Regions from separate parts of the Cryobacterium sp. TMT2-4 genome, predicted to be linked through region 1. Evidence: riboswitches for the same ligand, from Rfam matches in the RefSeq annotation. Region 1 holds a riboswitch; the other holds the start of a gene.

Region 1 (5,109 bases):
GCCGTAGTCGCCGCTCGCGCCAGCGGTCGACAGGTGGTTGAGGTAGGCCGTTGTCGTATCGCTGGGCTGCACGCCGGTCAGGGTCTCCTCGGCGATCCAGCTGGAGTGCAGGTCGAGTTCGGCGGCAATCGCGCCGTGCGCGCTGGCCGCCCAGAACGCCTGCTCGGTGGCGGTCGGGGCGAGCCGGCTCGCGACGGCCAGCATCCGGGCGTAGTCGCGCAGGTACAGGGCATCCTGGGCGAGGTACCAGATGAAGGCGTCCCGGTTCAGGGATCCGTCCCCGAGCGCTCGGATAAACGGCAGCTCGTCGGTGTCGGTGCGGATGTCACGGATGTCGTGCCACCATTCCTCGGCGACCTGGGCCGGGCTGGGGCTGGTGTGCAGGCCGCCGCGCTGCCACAGGCCGGCAAAATGCTGGATCGGTCCGTGGCCAGAGCCAACCTGCAGGTCGCCAGAGTGGGCGATGCTCTCGCTCAACCATAGTTTCGCCTCGGCTACCGCGTCCCCCCAATCTGCCAGGCTCGGCCCTACCGTGCCGGCCCGAGCCGCTACCCGGGTCGCGACAGCGGAGGAGAAAGAACACCCGGTTCCGTGGGTGTTCGGGGTGTCGATCCGCAGCCCGGGAAACTCCCGCACGGTGTGGGCGCCGACGAGGGCGTCTGGTACGAGGTCACCGGCGAGGTGTCCGCCCTTGGCCAGCACGAGGACCCCGTACGTCTCGGCGACGTGCTGCGCCTGGCGCAGCACCGCCGACCAGCTCGTCGCCACGGGAGAACCGACAAGGATGGCCAGCTCCGGGATGTTGGGCGTCACTAGGTGCACGACGCTCAGCAGGTCGCGCAGAGCCTCCTCAGCATCCTCGGTTAGCAGGCGGTCGCCGCTAGTGGCGATCATCACCGGGTCGAGCACTACGAGCCCAGGCTTCACTTGGCCGAGCCACCCGCTCACGGTGCGGGTGACGTTCACGTCGGCCAGCATCCCGATCTTGACGGCATCGATGTCGACGTCGTCGCTCACGGCGTGCAGCTGCTCGCGCAGGAAGGAGACCGGCGGCACGTGCACCGAGCGCACACCGTGGGTGTTCTGCGCGACCAGTGCGGTCACCACGGCCATACCGTAGCCCCCGTTCGCCGCAATGCTTTTGAGGTCGGCCTGAATGCCCGCTCCGCCGGTCGGGTCGGTACCAGCAATGCTCAGCACGCGGGCAATGCGGGGGGATGCGCCGGTCATGCCGTCACGCCCCACGCGGCTCGCAACTCGCGGGCCGCCTGCTCCGGATGCGGTGCCGCACAAATCGCCGACACCACGGCGACGCCCGCCGCTCCGCACTCACGGAGGGCGGCCAGGTCGCGCAGGCCGACCCCGCCGATGGCCACGCTCGGCAGCGTGCTGACCCCGACCAGGCGTGCGAACTCGGCCAGCCCCAGGGCAGGGGGCGCGTCACTCTTGGTGCGTGTGGCGTGCAGTGCGCCAATGCCGACGTAGTCGATCAGGGCAGGATCCTCGGCCGCGCGGCGCAGCTGGGCATCCGTCGATGCGCTGAGCCCGATCACCGCGTCACCCCCGATGAGGTCGCGCACCGCGCCGACGGGCAGGTCGGATTGCCCGACGTGCACCCCGATCAGCCGGCGCCCGGCGGCACGGGCGGCCAGGAACACGTCGACCCTGTCGTTCACGATCAGCGCCACGGTGTCGGGCAGCACATCCGCGATGCGCAGCACGGTGTCGAGGAACTCCCGCCCGGCGGTCTCCTTCTCACGCACCTGCACGGCGCTCACGCCTCCGGCAACGGCGTGCCGCACCACGTCCACGATGCTGCGCCCGGCCGCCGCGGCCTGCCCCGAGTCTGTCACCAGGTACAGCGACAGGTCGAGGATCATCGGAGCACCGCCCGGCGTGCGATGTCCTGCGCGTTGACGGTGGCTAGGGCGTCCACAAAGGCGACAGCGAAGCTGCCCGGACCGGCGGCGGACTCTGCCGCGAGCTCGGCCGCGACGGTGTACACCGTGGCCGCGGCCACCGTGGTGAAGAACCTGTCGGCGTCGACCGTGGCGAACGCGGCCATGACCGCGCCGAGGGCGCAGCCCCCGCCGGTGACGCGGGTGAGCAACGGATGCCCGTTGTCGATGTGCACCAACTCACGGCCATCCGTGATGATGTCGACCGGCCCGGAGACGGCGATCACCCCACCGGTCATCCCGGCCAGCGCGTGCGCCGCGGCCAGGGCGGCATCCACCTCGTCGGATGAATCCACCCCGCGGCCGCCGGATCCGGCGCCCGCCAACGCGATTATCTCCGACGCGTTTCCGCGCACCACCGTGGGTCCCAGGTCGCGAAGGGCGAAGGCCAGCGGCGTGCGCACCGGCAGGAAACCGACGGCAACGGGGTCGAGCACCCACGGTGTTCCAGCATCGTTCGCGGCTGTGACGGCCTCGACCATCGCGTCGCGTTGTTCGGCGGTGGGCGTGCCGAGATTGACGAGCAGCCCAGATGCGATCCGCGCGAACGCGCCCGCCTCGCCCGGAATGTCGACCATCGCGGGCGCCGCACCGAGCGACAGCAGCACGTTAGCGGTGAAGTTCACCACGACGCTATTGGTGAGGCACTGCACGAGGGGCGGGCGGGACCGCACCTCGTCAAGCGCTGAACAGGTGAATGAAATAAGTTCTTCTGGCGTGCGCATTTGCGCGACATCCCTTCGCTAGTACTAACTAGATCAGGTTCAACGGGTGTTATCTCAGCTCCAGGTGGAGCACCCCGTGTCACTTGGCTTATGAACCAGCGTATCGCAGCGCCTTCGTTCTAATTCATGGTTGGACGCGGCCAATATCTTGGCAACTGGCCGACGGAACGAGGCCATTGCGCGAGCGCACCAAGAGCTGGCCGAGCGTCTCGTATTCCATGGGCGGCGGATTCATCGTTAGTTGCGAGACACCGAGAATTAGATGACTGATGCTGCCCGGGGACGAGTCAGGACGCCGCACCCTGGTCTCAGAAGCTTCCCTACGGTCGGCCAGCCAGGATCGTGGCTACATCGCTGTTGGCTTTGAAGTGAGCAAGCGCGTCAGCAGAGAGCAACCGGATGACGTAAACAATTCGGCGCCGTTCGCTCTCAGAACCGTTGAGGATGTTCTCGTGGTGAGCCACTCTGTTTCGGAGATCTCGCAGCGCGGCCAATGCGTCATTAAGCGGGTTTCTGTCGGTACCTGGTGGGAAGACTTTGTGGAGATGAGGAACCCAGATGGTTTTCTCGTGAGCGTCCACGAAGAGGTAGGTCAAGAAGCCATACATGAGTTCGGCGACGACCTTGCCGGGTATTGGCGGCGTGTGTGGTGACGTCGCTGCGTTGATCCGCGCCCGCTCGACGTTGCCTCGGGCGATCTTGTTTGTGACTTTAGCGCGCTGTGGCGGCGTTCTGTGATCGCTATTTGGCGCATTTAGCTATATGCCCGCGTCGCTCCGGAGCAGGTGTCAGTGTCTTGTATCCCATAGGTTTCGACGCGCGGAGATCGCAAGAGAGAAACAGCTAAGTGCATCCGCTGTGGTGACGTTCACGTTGAACATGTGGGACAGTCACTCGGCTGCCAGGGCAATCTGGCAGCATCCGATGAAGGTGACGGGTTCGGTGCTTCTTCCCGTCAGTGGGCAGAGCCTCAGCCAGGAAGAAATATTCACCGAGATCGCGAAAGCATGGGAGGCACAAGGTTTCGTCCGAAGCGATCGAGCATTAGGCACCGACATTTACACAGGCGATAGTCTGCAACTACGCATCCGCGGCACCAGCGAGGGCGTCTCCATCAGCGCAACGTCGGCCTGCAGCGGCCTACCCTAGCTGCCAGACATACAGCCACGACGCGGTTTCAGGTGTGTCGAGGAATAGGCTCCACGTTATGGCGTCGCAAATTGGAGTCACCCTCATGGTTCTTCGCGACCTAGGCGCGTCGTCGTATGGGCACCGCACGCGACCACGATTGCCCGGCTTGAGGCCATCCTTTCTCATGACGGCAACTCCCCGCCTCGTTGGCCTCATGGCGGTCAGCGCGCTAACCCTAACCGGATGCTCACAGCCGACATCGTTGACGACCGGGTCAGCCTCCACGGACGACGCCACCCCGGAGGTCGTCGCGCAAGTGCGGGCGGCCGACCTCGCGCGCGATATCGGCGGGGAGAGACCCGACGACATCGACGGCTGGGCGCGCGCTGCAGTCGCTCAAGCCATTAGCGACAGCGCGGACATCGAGCTGGTCGGCGTCGACACCCGGCAGTCGACCGACCTAAGCGAACCGTTCGGCAGCCTCGACTTCCGGGTTTTCGTGCCAGGGCTCAAGAACGCGTCCACGGGCGCGCCTGGCCCCTTTTGCTTCCGAATCGAGTTCGACTACTACGGCAAGGTCGGCACATGGGAATCGTCTGACGGCATCGACCCGATCGGGTGCCCACCGGATGCCGCCATCGTGACGCCTCGCGTCGACGACAGCATCGTCCCTGTCGTGTCGGACACCGCGCGCGAGGTGGCATCGGCGGTGCTTCTCGCGCGAGTGCAGACTGGTTCGCCGGCGACGGTAGACGCGATCATCGGCGCGATTTCCGCGCAACTCACCACTCCGACCGGCGAGTTCGAGGTCGTCGCTCCGCCGCGGGTCGTCGTCCAGGTGAGCAGCGCTGGAGATCGGGTCGGCGTCGCGTTCGGTTCCGCCGAAGATTGCGTCCTGATCAAGAGCGAGAACGGGACGGTCGACGACGTCTACCCACCCCCGGTGACGCTGCAGCCAGGTGAATTAGGCTGCACGCCCGAGACGGCACTCACTGACCCTGACCAATTGCGATCGCCGCACTGACGTGAGAGTCAGCCACGCCGAGACCATAAGCTCTTGCCCGTAAGACGGTCCTCTTGCGGAACTCCGCACGGATCCGTGGATTGCCCGGCCGCATGCACCGATCGCAGGTGACTCCGCATTAGGTGCTGGTCAGCGGTTTCTGATGATGCGTGCAAGCTCTTTCTCGAGGATGACGGTTGCCCAGGTGCTGTCGTTTCCGGGTGGTTCCATGAGTAGGTGAATGGCAAGGCCATCGAGAACGGCGTGCAAATGGCGCGCTCGTTCTACCAGT
Region 2 (5,109 bases), on a different contig from region 1:
AAGATGCCAACGGTAAAGTTGGCACCCAAACGGCAGAGACCTGGCAGCAGCTGGCCGATTTCCTCTACCGTGCCGGCCTCTTGGCCGACGAAGACGGCAAACCACTCACCACGGCGCTGGACGCATCAACACTGTTCACCGAGCACTACCTCAGTGAAAAATAGCATCACCGTGAAGCGGGCTACAGCGCCCCGCACGACGGTATTCTCGGCGCTAGCGCCTCCCGCCGCGATCCTCGTCGCGTTCGTGATCACCTGGCAGGTGGCGGTGATGGCAGGCGGAGTGCAGCCGGCGATCCTGCCCTCCCCGCAGCGCATTCTTCAGCAGGGCTGGGAGGCCCGCACTACGATTTGGGACAATACGCTCCCCACCCTGCAGGAGACGTTTCTCGGCTTCGCCGTCTCTCTGACCGTCGCTTGGACGCTGGCGATCCTGATCGACTTTTCGCCATGGCTGCGGCGAGCACTGGTGCCACTGCTGGTGGCATCCCAAGCCATACCCATCATTGCGATCGCGCCGCTGATAGTCATCTGGTTCGGATTCGGTATGCTGCCCAAAATCATCGTCATCGCCCTGGTGACATTCTTTCCAGTCACGGTCGGCCTGATTGACGGCTTCAACCGCACCGATCGAGAAGCGATCAATCTGCTGCGCAGCATGGGGGCCAACCGGTGGAAGCAGTTCGTGTATGTGCGTCTTCCGTCGGCGCTTCCCTCGTTCTTCACCGCCCTTCGAATCGGAATCGCCTACGCCGTCACCGGTGCCATTTTTGCCGAGTACGTCGGCGCCGAGCGGGGCCTGGGCATTTATATGGCGATGATGAAGAACTCGTTTCGCACCGATCTTGTGTTGGCTGCCGTTGCGGTGACCGCGCTCGTGAGCGTGTGCCTGTTCCTGTTGACCTACGTCGCCGAACGGGCAATCATCCCTTGGCATTCGAAGGAACGCAGGAGCTGGCATGGCTGAGGCGACTCCCCCGAAGATCGAACTGCGCGGAATAGGTAAGTCTTTTCCGCTCGGCCGCGGGCAGGTGAGGTCGGTTCTCGACGACATCGCCTTCTCGGCGCAGCCCGGCGAATTCGTTGCCGTGATCGGTCCTAGCGGATGCGGGAAGAGCACCATGTTCAACATCATGGCCGGCCTGGAGACGGCCAATTCCGGCGAGGTCTTGGTCGACGGGGATGTCGTCACCGGTCAACACGAACACTTCGCATACATGCCGCAGAAGGATTTGTTGTTCCCGTGGCGCAGCATTCTGGAGAACACTTCCCTCGGCCTCGAGGTTGCGGGGGAAACCAAGAAGACTGCCCGAGCACGGGCGGGCAGTTTTTTCGCGGCCTTCGGCCTGTCCGGTTTTGAAGATGCACATCCTTACGAACTCTCCGGGGGCATGCGCCAGCGCGCGGCCTTGCTGCGCACCGTGGTGCAGGGCAGAGATGTCCTGTTGCTGGACGAGCCGTTCGGGGCCTTGGACTCTCTCACCCGAACCGACATGCAGTCCTGGTTGCAGGGGGTGTGGTCTCAGAACGCCTGGACTGCGGTGCTGATCACCCACGACATCCGTGAGGCGATTTACCTCGCCGACCGGGTGGTCGTCCTCAGCGCGCGGCCGGCATCCGTGCGGCTGAACCTGACCATTGACCTGCCCCGGCCGCGCGAGGTGTCGATGACCACCTCGGCAGAGTTCGCCGGATACGAACGCACGCTCCTGGCGACCCTGCACGAGGAAACTCTCCCGCCCAGAGGACCCTAAACCGCAGCGCCGACCGTGGGGCGTTCCAGCCCCAGGTGCCCACGCAAGGTATCCGCGGTATAGCAGGTGCGGAACAGACCGCGCCGTTGCAACACAGGGATCACCCGGTCCACGAACTCATCCAATGATTCCGGCAGCAGCGGCGGCATCACATTGAAGCCGTCCGCGGCACCGGAACGAAACCACAACTCGATTTGGTCGGCGATCTGCTCCGGCGTTCCGACCATGGTGCAATGCCCACCGCCGGCGGCGAGCCGGCCCAGCAACTGCCTTACCGTGGGCTGCTCAGCCTGGATAATTCGTAGGATGGTCGCATACCGACCCTGCGGCCCAGTGAAGCCGGCCAGCGGCGGCAGCGGCGGCACCGGCGCATCCAAATCCCAGGTACTGCAATCCTGTTGCACGAACGTTCCCAGCTGCGCGAGCGACTGCTCGGTCGGCAGGAGGGCATCGACCTCCGCTTGCTTCGCCCGCGCCTGCGCCTGTGTGGACCCCACATAAGTGACGAGACCGGGCATGATCAACACCGCATCCGGATCGCGTTTGGCTACGGCAATGCGCCGTTTCATATCCTGGTAGTACTCCTGTCCGCTGGCGAGGTCATATGCCACCGCATAGATACCTTCGGCATAACGGGCGGCCAGCTCCCGGCCAGGGACGGAGGCGCCGGCCTGAAACAGCACCGGTCGACCTTGCGGCGGGCGCGGCACCGTCAGCGGGCCATCCACCCGGAAGTGTTCACCGGAGTGGCCGATCGCTCGCACCCGGGCCGGGTCAGATAGAGACCTCCGCGGTCCAGGATCAGAGCATCGTCCTCCCACGAATCCCACAATTTCAGCGCCACCTCGATGAACTCGGCCGCCCGGCTATAGCGCTGATCGTGGGAGGGCAGCATGTCCATTCCATGGTTGCGGGCTTCGGCGTCAAACATGGAGGTCACCACGTTCCAGCCGATGCGCCCTTTACTGATGTGATCCAGGGATGCAAGCATGCGCGCAGCGTGGAAAGGGGTGTAAAAGGTCGCCGAGACGGTGCTGACCAGCCCGATCCGGCTCGTCGCCCGCGCCATCGCTGCCATCGCCGTCAGCGGCTCAAGAAACCACCGCGGGCCGGTACTCACATCGCCGACGGCTTGCCCGTCGGCGAAGAAAACGGCGTCAAAGAGGCCACGTTCGGCGCTTCGGGCGAGCCGTTCGTAGAAACTGATGTCTCCTAACTCTTCGATGGGCGACTGCGGCCGCCGCCAGGCGGCGCCGTGGTGGCCACAACCCATGAGGAACGCATTGAAGTGAAGCTGGCGCGGGGCTGACATGACCGGCGCGGCCCTAGTTAGTTCATCACCAGGCCGCCGTCGACTATCAGGTTCTGCCCGGTGACCGACCGCGCCCAGGGGGAGGCGAAAAAAAGTACCGCATCCGCAAATTCGGCCGGGGTTGTCACCTTGCGTAGCGGGGTGGAGGCGGCGATGAAGTCGAACACGTCCTCGGGGGTGGCCGCGCTGGCATCCGTGGTGCGCAGCAGCCCGCCGGAGACCATGTTCACGGCGATGTTGTGCAGGCCGAGGTCCGAGGCAAGGGTGCGGGTCAGGGAGAGCATGGCGGCCTTGGCGGCAGTGTAGTCGTGGTAAGGCACCACCGGGTTTTGGAAAAGGTTGGTGCCGATGTTGATGATGCGGCCGAACCCGGCCTCGCGCATGCCGGCCAGTGCCTGCTGGGTCGTGTTCAGGGCACCGCGGACACTGCCGGAGAACTGCGTCTCGAACTCGTTCCAGCTGATGACGGCAGCGCCGGAGCGGGCATCGCCGTTGAAGCTGAAATCGGCCAACGCGTTATTGACCACCGTTGTCACGGTGGAGCCAAAATGTGCCTGAGCCTGCGTGAGCATTGCCGCGACCTGGGCCGGTTCGGTGACGTCGGCCCGTACGGCAAGAGCATGTTCAGGCCCATAGCCGGCAGCCAGGGTTTCCGCCGCTGCGGCGCTGTTGTGATAGTTGATGACCACCCGGGCGCCCTGCGCCGCGAAAGCGTGCACGATGCTTTTACCCAGGCCGCGTGCACCGCCGGTGACCAGGACAATCTGTTCTGCTATTCGCATGATTTTCTTCACCTTGGGTATGGCGAAAGGACCAGATCCGGCACCAATGCGGTGCACGTAATTCTCCGTGACATCCCTTCGCTAGTTCGAACTAGATCAGGTTCAACGGGTGTCATCTCAGCCGACCGTCATGCAGTCGGCACCCCGTGTCGCTGGAGACGAGTATACGCAACGGCCTGGTACTTGGGAATTTGCGTCCTAAACTCAGAGACTGCCGGGCTGGTCGACTTTGTAAGATCGCTGTCGTCATTTGTGAGTCCATCGGCTCCGACAGCTCACGCGTATATCGCGGCCTTAAGACTGCTCGTGAATTCACGGACGCCGCGATGACGTCGTGGTTGTTTGTGACGGTTTGGGTGTTGAATCTCTCGCCGCCATCTCAGACCCCAAGCATAGGATGAATCCTCTCGCCGTTGCCCTGCACGACAACATCCGGGGTGCGTGCGCATTCTGTGTGGCATCCCACGGGACGCGGTCAAGGCCGGTGGGTGGCCGCTGCTTAGGGAGTACAACGGCGACGCCAGTATCCGTAATCTCGTAGTCGAGGGCTACCAGATCCTCAATTTCTAAGCACTACGCCCGACCTTCTACCCTGATGTGAATTGGAGTTTTCATGGCCCTGACAGTTCTTCTTGACCTTCGCCTAAAACCAGAGGCCGTTCTCGGGGCGGAGGCCATGCTGCGAGACATTTTGGTCGGAACCCGTGCATTTGAGGGGTGCCTGGGTGTTGATGTGTTGCTTGATTGCGATGATCCCGCCCACATGATCTTGCTGGAGCGGTGGGCGTCGGCCGACGCTGACGCGGCATATCGTCACTGGCGCGCGGGTGCGGGTGCGACCGATCTGGGCTCATTGCTGGCCAGTACCCCCCAAATCTCCATGTTTGAGATCGCCAGCGACATCTGACCGGGCACTACGGCGCATGCCCGAGATCATGCTCATGTCCCCGGTTGTGCGCCGTGATGTGTTCCCGGTTGGGGAACTGGGCCAGGTAAGCCGCCTACACTCGGCGCAGTTGCGGGTTAGCCCGCACACAACGCTCAGTCGGCCATGTATCACGCAGTTTGAAATGATGTCGTGGTGGCAAAGTCGGATACGACCATCCTGGTTGAGGGCAACCAGTACTTCCCGACTGAGTCGTAAAAGTCTGCGTACTTCTCCGGCGAAGAAATTCTTCGCCAATAGATCCCTCTCGCTGGCGTCGCAAAAGATGTCGGTATCTTCATCCCAACGCTGCATCGGTGGTATTGGCCTCCACGGC

The links. Region 1 has a riboswitch for thiamine pyrophosphate ahead of thiM (hydroxyethylthiazole kinase). Riboswitches for the same ligand answer to the same signal wherever they lie in the genome.
Region 2: linked by a shared signal. The riboswitch ahead of E3O54_RS16025 (3-oxoacyl-ACP reductase) and the one ahead of thiM (hydroxyethylthiazole kinase) in region 1 are both predicted to bind thiamine pyrophosphate.

Annotation. Positions count from the first base shown of each region.
Region 1 is NZ_SOGE01000041.1:3,865-8,973, forward strand. It holds gene E3O54_RS14740 (bifunctional hydroxymethylpyrimidine kinase/phosphomethylpyrimidine kinase) at 1-1,230, opposite strand, end outside; gene thiE (thiamine phosphate synthase) at 1,227-1,880, opposite strand; gene thiM (hydroxyethylthiazole kinase) at 1,877-2,683, opposite strand; TPP riboswitch at 2,677-2,770, opposite strand; gene E3O54_RS14755 (hypothetical protein) at 3,052-3,336, shown strand; gene E3O54_RS14760 (hypothetical protein) at 3,542-3,832, shown strand; gene E3O54_RS14765 (hypothetical protein) at 3,999-4,838, shown strand; gene E3O54_RS14770 (TetR/AcrR family transcriptional regulator) at 4,968-5,109, opposite strand, start outside.
Region 2 is NZ_SOGE01000046.1:61,605-66,713, forward strand. It holds gene E3O54_RS16005 (ABC transporter substrate-binding protein) at 1-164, shown strand, start outside; gene E3O54_RS16010 (ABC transporter permease) at 154-966, shown strand; gene E3O54_RS16015 (ABC transporter ATP-binding protein) at 959-1,753, shown strand; partial or broken gene E3O54_RS16020 (LLM class flavin-dependent oxidoreductase) at 1,750-3,065, opposite strand; gene E3O54_RS16025 (3-oxoacyl-ACP reductase) at 3,083-3,847, opposite strand; TPP riboswitch at 3,904-4,004, opposite strand; gene E3O54_RS17205 (hypothetical protein) at 4,289-4,417, shown strand; gene E3O54_RS16035 (putative quinol monooxygenase) at 4,461-4,754, shown strand.